One region of the Enterococcus sp. R12 genome, then DNA from elsewhere that is predicted to be linked to it. Evidence: predicted binding sites of a transcription regulator. Region 1 holds the regulator's gene; the other holds the start of a gene.
The links. Region 1 encodes CtsR, which represses protease genes until heat stress. Its sites were predicted from a motif close to TTGGTCAAAAAAGGTCAAANA; they were not measured.
Positions count from the first base shown of each region.

Region 2: the regulator CtsR is predicted to act here: its motif matches at 8,034-8,054, upstream of ACTW1R_RS07320 (ATP-dependent Clp protease ATP-binding subunit).

Region 1 is NZ_CM176874.1:3,500,402-3,510,570, forward strand. Features, by position in the region: gene ACTW1R_RS16295 (ATP-dependent Clp protease ATP-binding subunit) at 1-2,205, opposite strand, end outside; gene ACTW1R_RS16300 (CtsR family transcriptional regulator) at 2,211-2,678, opposite strand; gene pknB (Stk1 family PASTA domain-containing Ser/Thr kinase) at 2,908-4,902, opposite strand; gene ACTW1R_RS16310 (Stp1/IreP family PP2C-type Ser/Thr phosphatase) at 4,899-5,639, opposite strand; gene rsmB (16S rRNA (cytosine(967)-C(5))-methyltransferase RsmB) at 5,654-7,012, opposite strand; gene fmt (methionyl-tRNA formyltransferase) at 7,002-7,955, opposite strand; gene def (peptide deformylase) at 7,948-8,439, opposite strand; gene priA (primosomal protein N') at 8,450-10,169, opposite strand, start outside.
Region 2 is NZ_CM176874.1:1,588,248-1,598,416, forward strand. Features, by position in the region: gene ACTW1R_RS07295 (hypothetical protein) at 162-1,220, opposite strand; gene ACTW1R_RS07300 (hypothetical protein) at 1,241-1,744, opposite strand; gene ACTW1R_RS07305 (hypothetical protein) at 2,774-3,241, shown strand; gene ACTW1R_RS07310 (helix-turn-helix domain-containing protein) at 3,715-5,034, shown strand; gene ACTW1R_RS07315 (DUF1827 family protein) at 5,197-5,508, opposite strand; gene ACTW1R_RS07320 (ATP-dependent Clp protease ATP-binding subunit) at 5,657-7,921, opposite strand; gene ACTW1R_RS07325 (hypothetical protein) at 8,192-8,383, shown strand; gene ACTW1R_RS07330 (phosphocarrier protein HPr) at 8,544-8,810, shown strand; gene ptsP (phosphoenolpyruvate--protein phosphotransferase) at 8,810-10,169, shown strand, end outside.

The sequences.
Region 1 (10,169 bases):
AATCTTCACGATTTCGTGGATCTCCCCTTCACCTAAGGATTGGAAGACCACTGTTTCATCCACACGGTTCAAGAACTCTGGACGGAAGGCTTTTTTCAGCTCTTCTAAGATCCGTTTTTGCATCGCTTGGTGATCTTTCGTTAAATCAGTGACATTGAATCCAACGCTTTTTTCTTCGCGGATTTGTTGGGCACCGATATTAGAGGTCATGATCAAAATCGTGTTGCGGAAATCGACCTTCCGACCTTTGGCATCCGTCAAATGACCATCATCTAGCACTTGCAAGAGGATATTGAAGACATCGGGATGGGCTTTTTCCACCTCGTCCAATAAGATGACGGAGTAAGGTTTTGAACGGATTTTTTCCGTCAATTGCCCACCTTCATCATAGCCGACATAGCCTGGCGGTGAACCGATCAAACGGCTCGTGCTGTATTTTTCCATAAATTCGGACATATCGACACGAACCAAGGCATCTTCACTACCAAACATCGCTTCCGCTAAGGCTTTAGCAAGCTCGGTTTTCCCGACACCAGTCGGGCCTAAGAACATGAAGGAACCAATTGGACGGTTGGGGTCTTTCAACCCACTGCGGGCGCGACGGATTGAACGAGCGACTGCTTTGACCGCTTCTTCTTGGCCAACTACCCGTTGATGCAAGATCTTTTCAAGATCCAACAAGCGTTCGCTTTCTTTTTTCTCCATCTGTTGCAAAGGTACACCAGTCCATTGGGAAACGACCGTAGCAACATCTTCTGCAGTAACACTATCGGCATAGCCTGACGCTTCTTTGACTTCCATAAACGCCACTTCCGTCAGTTGTTGGGTCAATTTCTTTTCCTTGATCCGCAGACGAGCTGCTGCTTCAAAATCTTGCTGGCGAATGGCTGCTTCTTTTTCTTCGATCAAGTTAGCGATCTCGTTTTGTAGATCTGCCAATTCCGAACTTTCATCGGTTTTGTCTAGACGCACTTTGGCTGCTGATTCATCCATCAAATCGATGGCTTTATCTGGTAATTGGCGCGAATTGATGTAACGTACGGACAATTGCACAGCGGCGTGTAACGCATCATCAGAAATTTCCACCCCATGATGTTCTTCATAACGAGGACGCAAGCCCCGTAAAATTTCTTCCGCTTCTTCTGGTGTTGGTTCGTCGACTTGCACTCGGGCAAAACGGCGTTCTAACGCAGAATCTTTTTCAATGTATTTTTGGTACTCATCTAATGTCGTGGCACCGATAGTTTGCAATTCTCCACGGGCTAAGGCTGGTTTCAGGATATTCGAGGCATCAATCGCCCCTTCGGCTCCGCCGGCCCCAATCAGTGTATGCAATTCATCAATGAATAAGATGATTTGACCATCTTGATAGATCTCATCGATGATTTTTTTCATTCGGTCCTCAAATTCTCCACGGTATTTCGTTCCAGCAACTAAAGCCCCCATGTCCAGCATCATCAAACGTTTGTTTTGCATGTCTTCTGGGACTTCCCCATTGATGATTTTTTGGGCTAAGCCTTCGGCGATCGCGGTTTTCCCAACACCAGGTTCCCCAACGAGAACAGGGTTGTTTTTGGTCCGACGGCTAAGGATCTGGATCAGCCGTTTGACTTCTTTGGCACGACCGACAACAGGATCTAGCCGTTTTTCACGGGCTAATTTGGTCAAATCACGGGCTAAGGAATCCAAGGTCGGTGTTCCTTGCTGCGCTTTGGCTTGGGCTGGACGACGACGACCAGCACTTCCGTTGGTTTTGCTTTCATTGAAGCCCATTTTTTTCTTCAAAAGCTGACGCATTTTCGCGAGACTCAAGCCGAGATTCAGCATGATTCGTGAAGCCAAAATGTCTTCGTCTCTTAATAAGCCTAATAATAGATGTTCGGTACCGATCTGTGGTGCCCCTAAACGCTTGGCTTCATCCCCTGCATAAGCAAATGTATGTTTTGCTCGTGGTGAATACGCGAGATAGGCGTTTTCTGGGTATTGACGAACGGTGCCGTACCCTGTTAAATGTTCGATTTCTTCACGAATATCGTTTTCTGTGATATTCATTTCCCGTAACGTTTTGCCAGCGATCCCGTTTTGTTCAATGACCAGTGCCAATAGAATATGTTCAGAACCTACCGCTTGGTGCTTAAAGTATTTTGCTTCTTCTTGGGCGATAGCCAAAACGGCTTTCGCGCGTTGGGTGAATAATTCATCCATCTCTTTCACTTCCTGTCTTCGTAACTTAATCGTTCTAGAATTGCATGGAGCAAATCTGCTCGTGTTCTATTTTCATAAGGAGAACGTCCTAGAACTGCTTTCGCGATGACGGTCAACAATAAATTGCCTTCTCGCTTGGACAGGATTCCTTCCTCATAAAGTTTCTGGATTATTGCATACGCATCTTTTTCCGAGATGGTTTCATCGAATAGTTGATTCATTTCTTTTAAATAGTGGTGGCTGTCAGTAATTTTGACTTTCTCGATCCGAATATAGCCGCCCCCGCCGCGTTTACTTTCAACCGCATAGCCTCTTTGAACGGTAAAGCGGGTATTGATCACGTAATTTATTTGTGAGGGCACGCAGTTGAACAAATTTGCCATTTCTGCGCGACGAATCTCAATGGTTTCACTGTCTTCAAGAATTTTCTTCAAATATGCTTCAATCAAATCGGAAGTGTTGTGATGACTCAATTCATTCCCTCCCTTGACTAATTCTGACCTTCATTATACCCAATTTTTGAATCCTTGGAAAGATGTACGCTTGCACAAAAGGAAGGTCTAAAGGAAATTTTAAAGACACTTATCCCTCGCTTCAGCTTTTTTAGCTACAAAAAGAAACAAGCAACTCATCGGGGAACAAAAAGAAAATTCTTTGGTCCCCGAAGGCTGCTTGGTTAAAATATTGGGTTTTAGCTAGTTTCTAATCACTTTCGGAACTGCTTTCGCTCGTAGCCGTTGAATCCGAGGAGTCATCTGAACTACTGCTTTGGGTAGTTGAAGAAGAATCTTGCTCTGGTCCTCTTGAGATCGTTAACGTTACTTGCGAACCGGCAACGACTGAAGAACCTTCCTCAGGTGATACGGAGATCACTTGACCTTCAGGAACACTATCATCGTATTCGCGGTTAGTATTCGGTGTTAATCCTGCACGACGGACTGCTGCTTCGGCTTCTGATTGCGTAAGTCCGATCACAGTCGGCACATTTGTCATTTGAGGACCACTACTAATGAATAGCGTGATTGCAGTTTTTGATGTTACGACAGCCTCGCCACTATTAGGCGTTTGCCCAACAACTGTGCCCTCCGGTTCATCACTCGTCTGAGGCGTGCTAATGATCCGCGCTACATCGACTCCTCGAGAGGTCAATTCTGCACGAGCCTCTGCCTCCGTTAGTCCAATAAGGTTGAGCATTTCAAAGGTATCTGGTCCCGAACTAACTTTAAAGGTAATTTCACCATCAACTGGCGAAATCTCACGTCCAGCCGCAGGTGACTGACTAATGATGTCCCCTTCACTGACATCATCAGATTCTTCTAATTCTGATTTGATATTGTCTTCATCAAAGCCTAGATCAATCAGTTCTTCCTTCACCTCTTCGAAGGAACGACCTTCATAATCATCAAGAGTGATTCTCTTGGCTCCGCTGCTGATATAAAGAGTCACGACGGAATTCTTTTTGACTTCATTGCCTTCTGGCGGATCGGTCTTGACGACATTGCCTGCTTCGACTTCATCGTCTTCAATTTCTTCTACCTCGTCTGCCACTTGCAAACCAGCAGCTTCCAGCTCGGCACGGGCAGCTGCTTCTGTCTGGCCACTGACTTCAGGAATTGCCACATCTCCCCGACCACCGCCGAATAGGAAGTAACTGCCTATGCCTAGCAGTGCGATCACCATAATGATGGGCAGCAGCAGCCACCGTTTGCGTTTTTTCTTTTTCGGCTGCGCTGGTTCTTCAGCTTGATCCGCAACCTTATCTTCTACGGGTTCTTCTACTGGCGGCGTTTCGACTTGGGCTGCTTCCAAAGGAGTCAGCACTCTCGTTTCATCCATCAGGGCATGAGGTTCCCATCTCGGTTCATTGAGTCGGTCAGGAGACAACACGGTATCAAGGTCCGCTCGCATTTCATCGGCAGTTTTGTACCGATCCGCCGGTTCTTTGGCGGTCGCCTTCAATACGACGTTTTCCAGCGATTGCGGAACATTTTTGTCATAGATCCGAATCGAAGGGATCTCATCTTGGAAATGTTTCAAGGCGATCGTTACGGCTGATTCGCCATCAAAGGGTACTTTGCCCGTTAAAATTTCATAGAGGATAATCCCAATCGCATAAATATCTGATTGATTGGTCGCCATACTGCCTCGTGCTTGTTCTGGTGAAAGATAATGCACCGAGCCTAGCATCGAGTTGGTTTGGGTGATCGATGTTTCTGATAAGGCGATCGCGATCCCAAAATCGGTGATTTTCACCACGCCGTCTTCATTGATCAGCACATTCTGGGGCTTTAGGTCCCGGTGAATGATGCGGTGCTGATGGGCCAATGCCACCGCTGATAAAATTTGTTGGATGATATCAACGATCTGCAAATAAGGTACGGGATAGTGCGTTTGGATATAGCGCTTGAGATCCATCCCTTTGACATATTCCATCACCAAAAACTGCATGCCGTCTTCTTCGCCGACATCATAAACGGTTACGATGTTTGGATGAACCAGCTCAGTCGCCGCCAAGGCTTCTCGTTGAAAGCGCCGAATCGCACTTTGGTCGTTTTGGAAGTCAAAACGAAGCACTTTGATTGCCACTTCACGGTCTAAGATTAAGTCATGCGCCAAAAACACATTTGCCATTCCGCCGCTGCCGATATTGCCGATGATTTTGTATCGGCCGTTTATCTTCTTCCCAATTTCGATCATGGGCGCTCTCCTCCAACTTTAATCAATAATACCGTGATATTGTCGACACCGCCGCGTTCGTTGGCTTGATCGATCAATGATTGCACTGCTTCTTCCAGCACAGGGTTTTCTTGGATCGTTGCTGTGATCTCTTCATCTGAGACCATGTTGGTCAATCCATCTGAACACAGCAGCAAATAATCCCCGTCTGCAATAAAGTGGATCGCCACATCGACTTCGACTTCGCTTGGCATACCGATCGAGCGGGTCAAAACGTTTTTGCGAGGATGATTCAAGGCCATTTCTGCCGTGATTTGTCCCGACTTCACCAATTCATTGACCAGTGAATGGTCCTCTGTGATTTGAGTCAGCACTTGATTGCGTAAAAGATAGGCACGGCTGTCCCCGACATTGGCGATCGTAAACTGGTCGCCTAATAAGGCCACAGCAATGATCGTGGTGCCCATGCCGCTAAGTTCTTCTTGTTCTTGTCCTTTTTGGAAAATCACTTGGCTTTCCGCTTGGATTTTTTGGATCAGCCATTGGGCAGTTTTTTCACTGTCTGTCAGCTCTGTCTGTTCCCAAGCGGTGCCGATCTCACTGACTGCTTGACGGCTAGCGACATCTCCGGCCCGGTGGCCCCCCATGCCATCGGCAAGCAAGGCCAATGTCACATTGGCTTTATTTACATAGGTTGCTGCAAAATCTTGGTTTGTGTTGCGACGTTTGCCGACATCTGTTTGAAAACGAATCTCCAATTTCTTTCACCTCGTTACTTTTTGCGTAGACAACTGATAAAAAAGCCATCTGTCATAAAATCTTGCGGATAGATCGTCAACATATCCTCTTGAACCGCTTCGGCTGCCAGCGGTCCTACCGCAAGAGGCATTTGCTCAAATTCAGGATGGTCAGCGAGAAACGCTGCCACGACTTGTTGATTTTCTTCCGCTAGAATCGTGCATGTGCTGTAGACCATTATACCCGATTTTTTCAGGGTTGGGGCGGCACTTTCCAAAATCTCTCGCTGAATCTGCGGCAAGCGTTGGAAATCGGCTTCCGTCTTGCTGTATTTGATGTCCGGCTTACGGCGCATCAACCCTAATCCAGAACAAGGGGCATCCACTAAGATGCGATCAAATTGTTCGGGTGCAAAGGTTTGAGCCGTCTCCCGCGCATCCATCACGCGGGTCTCCACAACTGCTTCGACGCCTAAACGTTGGGCATTTTGCTGAATCAGCTTAACCTTATGGGCATGGATATCCAGTGCTGTCACTTTGCCGCCCTCTGCGGCAGACAAGAAGGCAGCGATATGGGTCGTTTTGCCTCCTGGTGCTGCGCAGGCATCCAGTACTTGATGGTCTCGGGCTACTTGTAAAACGGGGGCAACCAGCATCGAACTTTCATCTTGGATCGTCAGTAAACCTTCTTTGTAGAGAGACGAGCCCGCCATAAAGCCTTTGTCAGCCACAACCCCATAGGGGGAAAGCTCACTTGGTCGTGCGTCGATGCCTTCTTCTTGTAGCCGTTCGATCGCTGCTGCTTGCGAGATGCGCTGCAGATCGATACGACCACTGGCATGATTGGGTTCAAATAGGGCATAGCCCAGCTCACTGGTTTCTTCGATCCCAATTTGTTTGACTAGTTTCTTCGTTAGCCACAGGGGCAAACTGATTTCCGTTGCTAAACGTTCCATTGGGTCTTTGATCAATGCCAAGTCTGGCACTCCTTGTCGTTGGATCGTGCGCAGGACGCCATTGACGAATTTTCCAGTTCCCGGATTGCCTTTGGCTTTCGCAATATCCACGGCTTCATGAATGATGGCATGGGCGGGTACTTTATCGAGATACAGCATCTGATACAAGGAAAGCCGCAGCAGCGTTTTGACCCACGGGTCGACTTTGCGGGCATTTTTAATAAAGCGATCCAAATAATAATCCAATAAAAGCTGACGACTGATGGTGCCGTACACCAATTCAGTCAGTAAGCGACCGTCTTTGTCATTTAAACGCCCTTGATTCATCAATTCCCGCAACAGTAGATTGGAATAAGCACCGCCTTTTTCGATTCGCAACAACGCTTCTAGTGCCACAAAGCGCACTGTATATTGTATGTCTCCAAGATTACGCTTCATAGGTACCTACCTGATCCCCTTTTTGAATCTGTTGTCCACTGCCGTTTAAGAATGCAGCAATGTCTTGTCGGCCTTTTCCAGCTGGCTGCAATTCATCGATAGCCAATACCGTGCCTTCCCCACAAGCGATCAGCAACGTTTTTTTCGTCCGTTCAATGATCGTTCCTGGCTGGGCTGTCGTCGTTTGCTCCAGCGGTGTTACTTGCCAAAGTTTCCAGCGGTTGCCATTTTGTGTCGTAAAGGCGATCGGCCATGGTCGCATGCCTCGGACTTGGGCATCGATTTGCACCGCCGTTTTCTGCCAGTCGATGGCTTCTTGTTCACGGCTGATATTTGGTGAAAAGGTGACTTTTGCTTCTTCTTGCGGGACAGGCTGCAGCTCTCCCGACAAGATTTTCGGCACAGTTTCCAGCAGCAAGTCTTTGCCTAATAGGCTCAACTTATCAAACATCGTCCCCACATCATCTTGGGCCGTGATCGGCAAACGAGCTTGAGCAAAAATACCGCCAGCATCCATTTTTTTGATCATTTCCATGATGGTTACACCCGTTTCTTGCTCCCCTTCCATAATGGCATAATGCACAGGTGCTCCGCCACGGTATTTCGGCAGTAGGGACGCATGAACGTTGATAGCGCCATGCTTTGGTACTTCTAGTAACGCACTAGGTAAAAATTGGCCGAAAGCTGCCGTGATCAGCAGATCAGGTGCTAAAGCTTGAATCTGCTCCATTTCTGGTGACCCACTGATTTTTTCTGGTTGTAAAACCAACAAGCCATGCTTCATCGCCGCTTCTTTAACGGGGGTCGGAGTGATGGTTTTTTTGCGACCGACGGGACGATCCGGCTGGGTCACCACTGCTGCCACTTCATAGCCAGCTTCAAGCAAGCCTTCTAAAATTGGGACGGAAAACGCCGGGGTACCCATAAAGACGATTTTAGTCATTTTCATGTTCCTCCATATACTTTTCTAAGTCTTCTTCAGGAATGCGTTCGACGAGCTTGTCGACAAACAGCACGCCATTTAAATGATCGATCTCATGCTGCATCGCACGCGCCAAGTAGCCGAATGCTTCCACTTCCATTTCCTCTCCTTCTCGGTCGAAATAGCGGACAGTGATCTCGTCTGCTCGTTTGACGGTCCCAAAGGTGTGGGGAATACTCAAGCAGCCTTCCACATCAAGGGATTCACCAGAAGAAGCGATGATCTCAGGGTTGATCATTTCAAAGCGGTCGTCTTCTTCGACTTCCACGATCGCCACTTGCAGGTTTTTGCCGACTTGCGGTGCGGCAATACCGATCCCGTCGTGGGCGACCATCGTTTCATAAAGGTCGTCTAGTAGCTGAACGAGCTCATCGGTAATTACTTTGACGGGTTTTGCTTGCCGACGAAGACGTTCATCGGGGGTGATAATAATAGGATAACGCATATTTTCTCCTCTAAATAAAATTCAACGGCTCTTGGTCAATCGACACGTACAATCCTTTGCGCTGATCGATTTGACTTTGATCCAACAGACGGGTCAACAAAGCAGGTAGCTGCGGTTCATTTTTGTATTTAATGATCAATTGGTAGTAATAACGGTTTTTCACCCGTAAAATCGCACTGGGTGCCGGACCCAACAAAATACTTTGTGGTGACAGCTCCTGCTGCAGATCCCGCGCGATCGCAAACATCTTCTGAGCTGCGACTTGCTCTTCGGGATGACTGCAGGTGATTTTGACGGTGAAATAATACGGTGGATAGCCGCTTTGGTGCCGCATCCACATCTCTTTTTGATAGAAATCTTCGTAATCTTGCGACTGCGCCAATTGGATAGCGTAGTGCTCAGGGTTGAATGTTTGAATCACCACTTCGCCGGTTTTTTCTGCCCGACCTGCCCGACCACTGACCTGAGTCAACAGCTGGAACGTCCGTTCACTCGAACGAAAATCTGGCAAATTCAAGGCGGTATCGGCATTCAAGACCCCTACCAGTGTGATATCAGGGAAATCCAAGCCTTTGGCGATCATTTGAGTCCCTAACAAAATATCCGCTTTTTTCTCCCCAAACAAGGTCAAGATTTTTTCATGGGCGCCTTTTTTGCGGGTGGTATCGACATCCATCCGTAAGACCCGCGCTTCGGGAAACAGTTCCTTCAACTCTTCTTCCACTTTTTGCGTGCCCGTTCCGTAATACCGAATCTTGTCTGCATTGCAGTTGGGGCAACGATGGGGGATGTGTTCTTCATGTCCGCAATAATGACAGCGCATCGTTTTGGTATCCATATGCAGCGTCAAGGAGATGTCGCAATTTGGGCAAGGCAAAACATACCCACAATCGCGGCACATCACGAAGGAAGAGTAGCCGCGCCGATTCAGCAGCAAGACGATCTGTTCTTTGCGGGCCAAGCGGTCTGTAATTTTTTCCTGTAACGGACGAGAAAAGGTTTGATACTTTTTATTGGCAAATTCGGTACGCATATCCACGACTTCGATCTGCGGTAATTGCGCACTGGTTTTTGCCCGTTGATTCAATTTCAATAAGCGGTAGACTTCTTTTTGCGCCCGAGCACGAGATTCCAATGACGGCGTCGCACTGCCTAACACCACTGGACAGTGATGGTACTGGCTGCGCCAAATCGCTAAATCTCTCGCATGGTAACGAGGGGCTTCATCTTGCTTGTAGGAGGCTTCGTGCTCCTCATCGACGATGATGACCCCGATGTTTTTCAACGGAGCAAAAATCGCCGAGCGGGCGCCAACCACCACCTGCGCCTCCCCACGTTCGATCTTACGCCATTCATCGTATTTTTCACCTTGGGACAAGCCGCTGTGTAAAACAGCCACTGCGTCGCCGAGACGGCTTTTAAAGCGTTCGACCATTTGCGGGGTCAACGCGATCTCTGGCACGAGCATGATCGCGGTTTTGCCTTGTTTCAGCAATTGGGCGATCGCTTGCAGATAGACTTCTGTTTTTCCACTACCGGTGATCCCTTCCAGTAAAAAAGTCTGTGCCTCTTGGTTATCCGCACAAGCAGTGATTTGCGCTACTGCAGCTGCCTGTTCTTCATTTAATTCAAGCGGGACCGTTTTTTGAAATTGACGGTCTTTGTAAGGATCACGGTAGGCTTCAACTTCCGTAAAGGTCAGCCAACCAGCTTCTTGCGCTTGGTTCAAA
Region 2 (10,169 bases), 1.7 Mb from region 1:
AGAAAAAATATTTAGGCATATATCAGGAAAAACCGCTTATTTGATATGAGCGGTTTTTCTTGTCCCACTTCGGCGAGGAGATACGCAACATTACTTTAAAAAGGAAGCTATCAATAATTGATGAGCAGTGGAATAAGCAGAAACAGCACAAAAGAGAGGAACTAGCCCTCTCTTTTTCTTTTTGATTTTAAAATGTAAAAGACTGCAGCTGCCAACGCTGCAACAAGAACAAAGATGATCCAGATAAGGATTTGATTATTTGTCTGAACATCGGCAGTGTTCGTTGGACGGTTCTCTTTTTTGAAGTTATCCAAGTCTTCTTTCTCATAAGAAAAAGTAGTCGTGATCGCTTTTCTAGTTGTTTCTATAGTTAAACGGTATTCTCCTTCAATAAGTTCACTATCGTCTATTAAAGGGATCTGCATTCTTGATTTGGTTAACGGCGTTAAAAGAACGGAATCTGCTAACTCTCCAGAGGCAATTGTTTCTCCATTGGGGTTTATTAGTTCGTAGAGCGCATTGTTTAAGTTGCCTAAAATAGGATTATAGTTGAGGGCATAAAATTGTAGGTTTACTGTGTCCTGAAGAGCAACGAAGGAGAAGTCTTCATAAACGACGTCTTTGATCTCTTCAACTTCACTAAAAAGTAAGTTGATAAAAATAAGTGACTCATACACAGATTTGATACCAACTGAATCTTCTGCTGTTTCAAGACCCATGATCTGACTAAAATTGATTGCCCCCATCACGGTTCCTTCACGTGCAGGCTCCTCTGGAAGAGTAATCGTAACGGTCACAAGAACGGATTCATTTGGGAGAATCTCGATTTGATCATCGTCATCTAATGCTTCTGATTCGATCAATGCATAATTTGAAAAGTTATACTTATCATCTAGCAGTAAAGTCAAGTCATCGCTATAGATGATATCCGATTCTCGTGAGAGAGCAGTAGAGGTGTAGGGCGTGACAACAATGGATGAGTCACCAGATCCAACATTTTCTAGTGTAATTTCAACAATATACGTCGTCTCCATCTCAGGAGAAATACTCAAGGTATTATCAGAAGTTTTGTATTCTGTTTCTCTCAGAGTAAGTTTCAGTGAGTTCGTCGTCTCATCGGCATTTGCATTACGGATGTTTGTATTGCTGATCAGTGTCAGTAAGAGAAGCAACACAGAAATCCTTAGAAAAGAATTTCTGTGTTTGAATGTATGATTCATGATTTTTTTCCTTCTGAAAATTATAGTGGTGGAGTTTCACCAGTATCAGGAGTACCGTCTTGTGCTGTTATTGTAATTACAGGTTTATCATCAGTTTCTTGTAACAAAGCAAATGTTCTATTAATGGTAAATGCTATTTCTGTTTCTGTTTCAGGTGTTGAAGCAACTTCAATCGCTCTTGCTTCTAAAGAAGAAGGGTTACTTCCGATAATGCTTATGCCACTGTCATTAGGTGCCGTTACGGAAATATTAACTGTTTTAGGAGAACGAGTTAAGTTTTGTAATGTTCCTCCCACATTAGATACAGATCCTTCCACAATTCCAGTATTTCCCTCCAATAATGCTTCTGTAATTTGTATGGGATTTGATAGCTCCATTTCATTAAAAGTGAATGTTGCATCACCATCAATAACTTCAATTTCAATAGGTTCGGTAATTGTTGCTATAGTATTGGCAAATGCGTTGACTCCTCCGGCTAACAACAAAGATGCAATGAATGTAGTACCCAAAATAACTTTTTTCATAATAAAACCTCACTTTAATTTTTGCAGATGATTTACTGCTTAAATAAAGTATACAATGATGGTGTATTATGTTATTATCCGTTTTTTCGCTATTTTTAATGAAAAAGTAGAAAGTATTTTATTAATCTGATTTTTTTATACAATAATTTAATTAAATATTCTAGTGGTCAAATGATGTTGATTATCAAGTCGACCGATCTTTCTGTCTACGAATTATCAATTCGGTAATAATCACTATGAAAGTAAATTTGTTGCAGGGTTATATTTTGGCTTTTATTTTAAGTCAAAGTCTTCTCAGAGTTGAAAGAATTGTCGTTCCAACTAGGATTGGACCTAAAAACGAAAAAAATGTTATTCGTAGTCTCTGAGAATTTGCTCTGAATCAGTCGCTGTCAGAGAAACGAGTTCTGAAAATTCATGTTTAATATTTCTTTAGTGAACCCCTGCAATTCAATAGAAATCAACTTTCTATCATTTTTAAGAAACTATTTTGGAAGTAGCTTTACGCGTATGAACAGTTGCGTAGGGTGGGGATTGAAAAGTATGATTCTATTTATGCGTTCCTATTGGATAGGTATATCAAAGTTACTTATGAAAAAATATCAATTAACGTTTTCATTCAATTAGTAATCTGCACCTACAATTCTTCTAGCTTCACGCGACAGAGACATCAAGGGGTACTCCTGTGTTAATAAACGTTCATGTTTGTTTCTTTATAAAGATATCTCAAAAACTAACTGTGTGGGATGGCTATCTCATGAACCCTAGATTTTAATAGGAAGCATAATTTTTTAGGAATATACAATCAGACTCTTTGAAGAAACCCTTGAAAGAGTTTTTTTGTCTTTCTTAATTTTATGAAGTTGCTACTCGTTTCTAATCGACAGGTCTTTTAGTCAGTAGAAAGAAAAAGAGTGACAATGATTATTTTATTTGTAGTTTTTTTGAAAAAAAGACGATAAAAATCAGCTGGTTCCTACTATATCCTTAATAGCAGAGGATCAAAGTTCTTTTAAGGAGTGAATCAAAATGCTGCAAACCAGAATAAATTTCAGTGGACAAAAGAATGCTACCATGTTGACTGTGCGCTTTTTCAGCAACAAGACGAACACGATTTTAGAGAGAAATTTAATTGTGGATCAAGAAGATGATCGGCAATCGGTTCTTGACTACTTAGCAGAATCACTAGGGGAAATCAACATCTTGCAATACTCTTCGAAAAACGTTTTGTGTATCGCTGAACGTTCAAGGCTAGAAAAAGCAGGAGGCACGCATCGATTGGAACATTTTTGGGGAGATGTCATCAGTTATATCGTTGAGTGCGTGGATAAATCGGGTATTCATTATGATTTGCATGTCATTGGCAATGTTGATTCGGATGATGAAGAAATTATGCGGGCAATTAATGAGATGAGTGATGAATTGTCGATCATCAACATTTATGAATACAAAGATTGCTGGCTAAAAAGAGAAGATATTATATTACAAGCTCTTTGAAATGAACTTGATTCCTCAAAGAAGTTTGTCCAGCTAGAAAATGATTTTACTCTCCAAGTCACTTACCAATCAATGAAAGAATACGAATTTTTTCTAAGTCTATGGAAACAGCTAATTCCTAGGATCTTTTTAATGGTTTCCAACACTTTTTTGTTACAAAAGGTAAGAATCGTTTCACAATTTTTTCTCACCCGTTCTGTTTTAAAGAAGCGGGGGTTTTTCTGAAGTTTTTATTAAAATTGTCCGTTTAATGAAAAAAGAGGCTCAAATTTAAGTTTATTTTACTATAATTGGAAACTAGGATACTTTTTAAATAAGGCGGGTAAAAAATTTTGGAGTATATAGAAAAGTTGTATAGGTTTTATTTAACCAAAAAACAGGTAGATAAATTAACTATTATTAGAAATATCATTTTGGAGAAGCAGCTGTCTCTCGATAAAATATGTGAAACGATAAACAAATCTTTGTATCAGGTGAAAATTTTGATCAATGAAATCGCCGAAGATATGAGAGAGTTTACGACCTTTGACGAGTCTATTTTTTTGCTGAAAAAGAGAACCGTTTATTTGTCACGAGAATTAAACGAAGAACAAAGCCTGCATATTTTTGTAAATCTAAAGAAGAAGTATTTCTTAGAATCTCCTTATTATCGTCTATTATCCTATTTGTTAAGAAAAAGAAAGACCCGTATGGTGGACATCTCAGAAGAATTGATTTTTAGTATTTCTTATTGTTATAAATTGATCAGCTATCTGAAAAAAATGCTGGTTATCCAAAATGTCCCGATTACTATCAATAACAACACAGACTCCATTGATCTGACAGGGGCAGAGCCTTGTGTGCGGATGTACCATTATTTAGTTGAGATCATGGCTTGCAATGTTTACATCAATCAGCGCACCCGTGCAAGCGTTGAATTAGCTGCGAAAGAATATGAGCCGTTGAAAACTACAAAAGTGAAGCACGACATTATGTTTTCAATCATTGAAAATGCGGTGTTGAGGGGCTATATCGTCAATGAATTAGACGAAGCTTCCATCGCTATTTATGAGCAAATCAAGCAACTCAATGGGGAAAAGCAAGTGATCAAGCTGCTGCCGATCAGAAGTCAGCAAGATATCGAGAAAGAACAGATTTTTTATCATTTCTGGGTTTTTCTCTTCATACCTGAAACGATCTCGGATCAAGAGAAACTTCTTTTGGGGAAACAGCTGCGAAACCTCCCGGGGAATCCATTGGTCGAATTTTCTGCCGATGTTGTGGCTGTCTTGTCGCAAAAGTATGATCTTTCCAAAGCGATCGAAGCGTTTCTTACCTATGAATTAGTGATGAATACATGGGGCTGTCTTCATCTCTTTTTGGATAGTTTTGTGTCTACTGAAGATTTGTCCTCTACGAACGAACGCGTATTAGAGGTGGAGGAGCTGATTGCGACCGTCTTGCAGCGCCATTCGTTTGTAATAGAAAAGGAAGCCCTTTTCTTAAGGAAAATCGCTCAGATTACAGCATCTTATTTACCTATCCAAAAAGAGGAACCGATTCGCATTGGTATTTCTCTTTTGAACCATCCAGAATATATTCCGGTCATTAAGAACAAACTATTGAAAATTTACAATGAAAATGTGATTCACTTTAGTTCGAACTTAGGAGACTCAGACATACTGGTTTCTGATGGCGTGCTGATCCATAATGAGTCACAGAAATTTACATTTTTTGGCAATGTTCATAGTACCAAGGATTGGCACAATCTACATGTGATGATCCAGTCGATGATTTCTAATAAATATACTTGAAAAAGAGAGCGTAACGCTCTCTTTTTTTGCTTGACTATCAGGTAGCGTTGGTCGAAGTACTAGGCGAAAGAAGGAGGAGAGAAGACAAAAAAAGATATCTATAAAAGAGGGCTGCGACAGTCACCTTTTATAGATATTTTTTAAACACGTGATTAGGCAAAGCTAACGTGAGGAAGACAACGTTTTTTTGATGGAGATTTCTACCACTTCGGGCATTTGGATCACAGAGATCGTAGCAGGATCATAGGAGCCATCAGGTAATTTTTTCAAGAAGTAATTTTTGATTTCTTCTACTTCCGTCGGGCGAATATTCCGTTTTTTATTGATCAGCAAAATTTCATTGTGGTTCGGCGCTGAGGTAAAGATCACGGTCGTGTCTCCGGCAGTGTAAACCTTTACAAGTTCTGCGTCGGTATTTTCAAGTTGATTCAATACTAGTCGAGAATGGCTGTTTGTAACGTTGATTAATTTCACCAGACTCACCTCACATTCTATGTATTTATTAATAACATTATAGGTCGTTTTTTTTCAAAAGAAAAGCCAGACAACTCGGAATTACCCAATTTTTTGGCAAAACATGGTTGTCTGGCAAAACGAACGGATTGGTCACCGTTTTGACACGTTATTGCTCATCTGTTTCCGATGGTTTTTCCTCTTCAGCAGAAGGTGTTTCTTCAGGAAGTGCAGAGGACTCAGCTGAAGTTACAACGATTTTATCGGAATCCTCCAATTGTGCTTTTAATTGACGAACTTGAGGATGCTCAAGATAATATTCAGCAATCCCGTCTTCGATTTGATCTTGGATGGTCCTGCGCAATGGGCGAGCACCCATCGTTGCGCTGTAACCTAGATCGACCAGTTTTTCTTGCACGTCTTGTGGAACATCGATATGCAATTTTTGATGACTAAGTGTTTGATTGACATCATGCAGCATAAGGGACACGATCGATAACAAGTTTTCCTTGCTTAGTGCCTTGAATTCGATGATCCCGTCAAAGCGATTGAGAAATTCTGGCGTAAAGTAATTGTTCAATTGATTTAACACGGAACGAGTGATGCCTTCACGCGCTGCGCCAAAGCCGACGTTGGCTTCAACTTTGCCAGTTCCAGCATTACTTGTCATGATGATCAAGGTATCTTTAAAGCTGACTGTACGTCCTTGGGCATCCGTCAAACGACCATCATCGAGAATTTGCAAGAACATATGCAATACATCAGGATGGGCTTTTTCCACTTCGTCTAATAAAATCAGGCTATATGGATTCCGACGAACTTTTTCAGTCAACTGACCCGCTTCTTCGTAGCCAACGTAACCAGGAGGAGAGCCAATCAGTTTGGATACACTGTGTTTTTCCATGTATTCTGACATATCGAAACGAATCATCGATTCTTCAGAACCAAACATCTCATAGGCTAATTGTTTTGCTAATTCGGTTTTCCCGACACCGGTTGGCCCGACGAATAGGAAAGAGCCGATCGGACGATTTTGTTTGCCTAAACCGACCCGATTTCTGCGGATCGCTTTGGCTACTTTATCGATCGCTTCATCTTGTCCGATAACTTTAGCTTTCAAGTCATCCGCAAGATTTTTCAATTGCGTTTGTTCTTTTTCTTTCAATTCACCAACTGGAATATTTGTCCGTTCTTCAACGATTTGTTCCATGTCTTTTTCGGTAATGACTGGCGTTTCTTCTTCGCTGATTTGGCGTTCCTTCATTTTTTGCAATTTATTGATTTGATCGCGATAGTAAGCAGCTTTTTCGAAATCTTCTTCTCGAGAGGCAGCTTGTTTTTGCTCTTCTGCTTCTTGTAATTTCTTTTCGATCGTTTTTGGATCAACGATTTGGATCGTCAAGTTTTTCTTAGAACCTGTTTCATCTAGTAGATCGATTGCTTTATCAGGCAAGAATCGGTCTTGGATGTATCGGTTAGAAAGGGTAGCGGCAGCTGCGATCGCTTCATCAGTATATTTCACATGATGATAATCTTCATAACGTGGTTGCAAACCTTTTAAGATGCGGATCGTTTCTTCCACAGAAGGTTCATCCACACGTACTGGTTGCAAACGGCGTTCTAAAGCAGCATCTTTTTCGATGATGCGGTATTCATTTAACGTCGTTGCTCCGACCATTTGTAGTTCTCCACGGGCAAGAGCTGGTTTTAAGATGTTTCCAGCATCCATATTTCCGTCGCCAGCTGCACCAGCGCCAACGATTTCATGGACTTCATCAATGAACAAAATCACGTTTTCTGCTTGCTTGATTTCTTCAATCAATTTTTGGATGCGTTCTTCGAATTGGCCACGAATACCTGTGCCTTGAACAAGAGACGCAACGTCCAAACGAATGACTTCTTTGTCCATCAGTTTTTGTGGTACATCGCCATCGACGATTTTTTGGGCTAACCCTTCAACGACGGCAGTTTTCCCAACCCCAGGTTCTCCAATAAGTACAGGGTTGTTTTTTGTTCGGCGATTAAGGATCTCAATCACTCGTTTGATCTCTGAATCACGACCTACGACTGGATCGACTTCGCCATCACGAGCCATTTGGGTAATATTGATACCGTATTCTCCTAACAGACCTGCAGCTGCTTGGTTATTGCGTGGAGGCTGACCGCCGACAAAACCATTACCGCCGGTTTGCGTCGGAGGGGTTTGTTCATAAGGGGTATTTCCTTGCTGCATCTGGCGAGACATTTGACGAAATAGATCATCAATATTGCCAAATCCAAAAGGATCTTGCGCCATTGCAGCTGCAGCATTCCCAGATTGAGCTTTTAATTTTTGGTAACAACTTTGACAATAATCGAGTTGTTTTCTTTGACCATTGACACTGGCATATAAATGAATAGACGCTTCATTTTTGCCGCAATTTTGACAAAGCATAGATTCACGACCTTTCATATTTGTTCCAACACCCTTATTTTACGGCGCTTTTTTACACTTGTAAAAGAAAAGGGGCTGTGTGCATAGAAACGGTCATCTTCGAGGTAATGTGTTATTGACCTTTACTGACCATAATTCTATTATACTAACTTTTTGTCAGACTGCAAGAATTTTACTCGTAAAAATTTTTGCCGCTCTTTCATTAGCAGAAGCGTCTTTTAAATAAAAAGTAATTCCATTATAATAGAAAGAAAGAGGTGAGAATTGAGGATGGAGAACAGAGATTTTGCTTCAGAAATAACGCGTTTGCGCAATGGAGAGATCCAAGAATTGATTGTCCAACAGCCAGAATTCCTGGCGTTTAGAGATGTCTGGCTCCAGTTGGAAGATCGGTCTTCTTTTGTCGGAGAAGCGGGCTTAAATGGGAAGATCATCTACCGTTATGTGCAAGAAAATAAATAGGACATTTATTTCAATCGTTTATTTAAGAGAAAACGGTTGTCTATCGAGGAAAAAAATGGTAATCTTAACAGTTGAAAGGGCGATTTTTTTCGGGTGTCATTGCATGCATGGAAATTTTGCCTTCACACAAAAAAACGTATCATAAAGGAGATTGATCAATATGGAAAAGAAAGATTTTCACGTAGTTGCTGAGACAGGGATTCACGCACGTCCAGCTACATTATTGGTTCAAACAGCAAGCAAATTCAACTCTGATATCAACTTAGAGTACAAAGGTAAATCAGTAAACCTTAAATCAATCATGGGCGTAATGTCATTAGGCGTTGGCCAAGGTTCTGATGTAACTATCACTGCTGAAGGTGCTGACGAAGCAGATGCAATCGCTGCAATCGTAGAAACAATGAAAAAAGAAGGTTTGTCTGAATAATGGTTGAGATGCTAAAAGGAATTGCTGCTAGTGATGGTGTAGCCGTTGCGAAAGCCTACCTGTTAGTACAACCTGATTTATCTTTTTCAAAAGTATCAGTTGAAGATACTGCAGCAGAGGAAGCACGCTTAGATGATGCGTTAGCGAAGTCAACAGCGGAATTACAACAAATCCGCGACAAAGCAGCGCAAACTTTAGGTGAAGCAGAAGCACAAGTATTTGATGCTCATTTAATGGTTCTTTCAGATCCTGAGATGATTGGTCAAATCAAACAAAACGTGACAGATAACAAAGTCAATGCAGAAGCTGCGTTGAAAGAAGTTACTGACATGTATATTGGTATGTTTGAAGCAATGGATGACAATGCTTACATGCAAGAACGGGCAGCTGACATTAAAGATGTCGCAAAACGTATCTTGGCGCATTTGCTGAATGTGACTTTGCCTAATCCTTCAATGATCAACGAAGAAGTAGTCGTTGTTGCGCATGACTTGACACCAAGTGATACTGCACAATTAGACCGCAACTTTGTAAAAGCTTTTGTAACAGATATCGGTGGACGTACTTCTCATTCCGCTATCATGGCACGTTCTCTTGAAATCCCAGCAATCGTTGGAACAATGGAGATCACTGCAAAAGTGAAAGCGGGCGACATCTTAGCTGTTAACGGTATTATCGGTGACGTTATCGTCAACCCGACAGATGACCAAGCAGCTGAATTTGTTGAAGCTGGGAAAGCCTACGCAGAACAAAAAGCAGAATGGGAAAAATTAAAAGATGCTGAAACAGTTACCGCTGATGGCAAGCACTTTGAATTAGCTGCGAACATTGGAACGCCAAAAGATTTAGAAGGTGTCCACAACAATGGTGCAGAAGCAGTCGGTTTATACCGTACTGAATTCTTGTACATGGATTCTCCTGATTTCCCAACAGAAGAAGACCAATACAAAGCATACAAAGCAGTTTTAGAAGGAATGGCTGGCAAACCAGTGGTTGTCCGTACAATGGATATCGGTGGCGATAAAGAACTTCCTTACCTAAAATTGCCTCATGAAATGAATCCTTTCTTAGGCTATCGTGCATTGCGTATCAGCTTATCTGAACTTGGGGATGACATGTTCCGTACCCAACTTCGTGCGTTGTTACGTGCCTCTGCTCACGGCAACTTACGTATCATGTTCCCAATGGTGGCAACATTGAAAGAGTTCCGTACTGCGAAGAAAATGTATGAAGAAGAGCGTCAAAAATTGATTGACGAAGGCGTTGAGGTTTCTAACGAGATCCAAGTCGGAATCATGATCGAAATTCCAGCAGCTGCTGTCTTAGCAGACAAGTTTGCGAAGGAAGTTGACTTCTTCA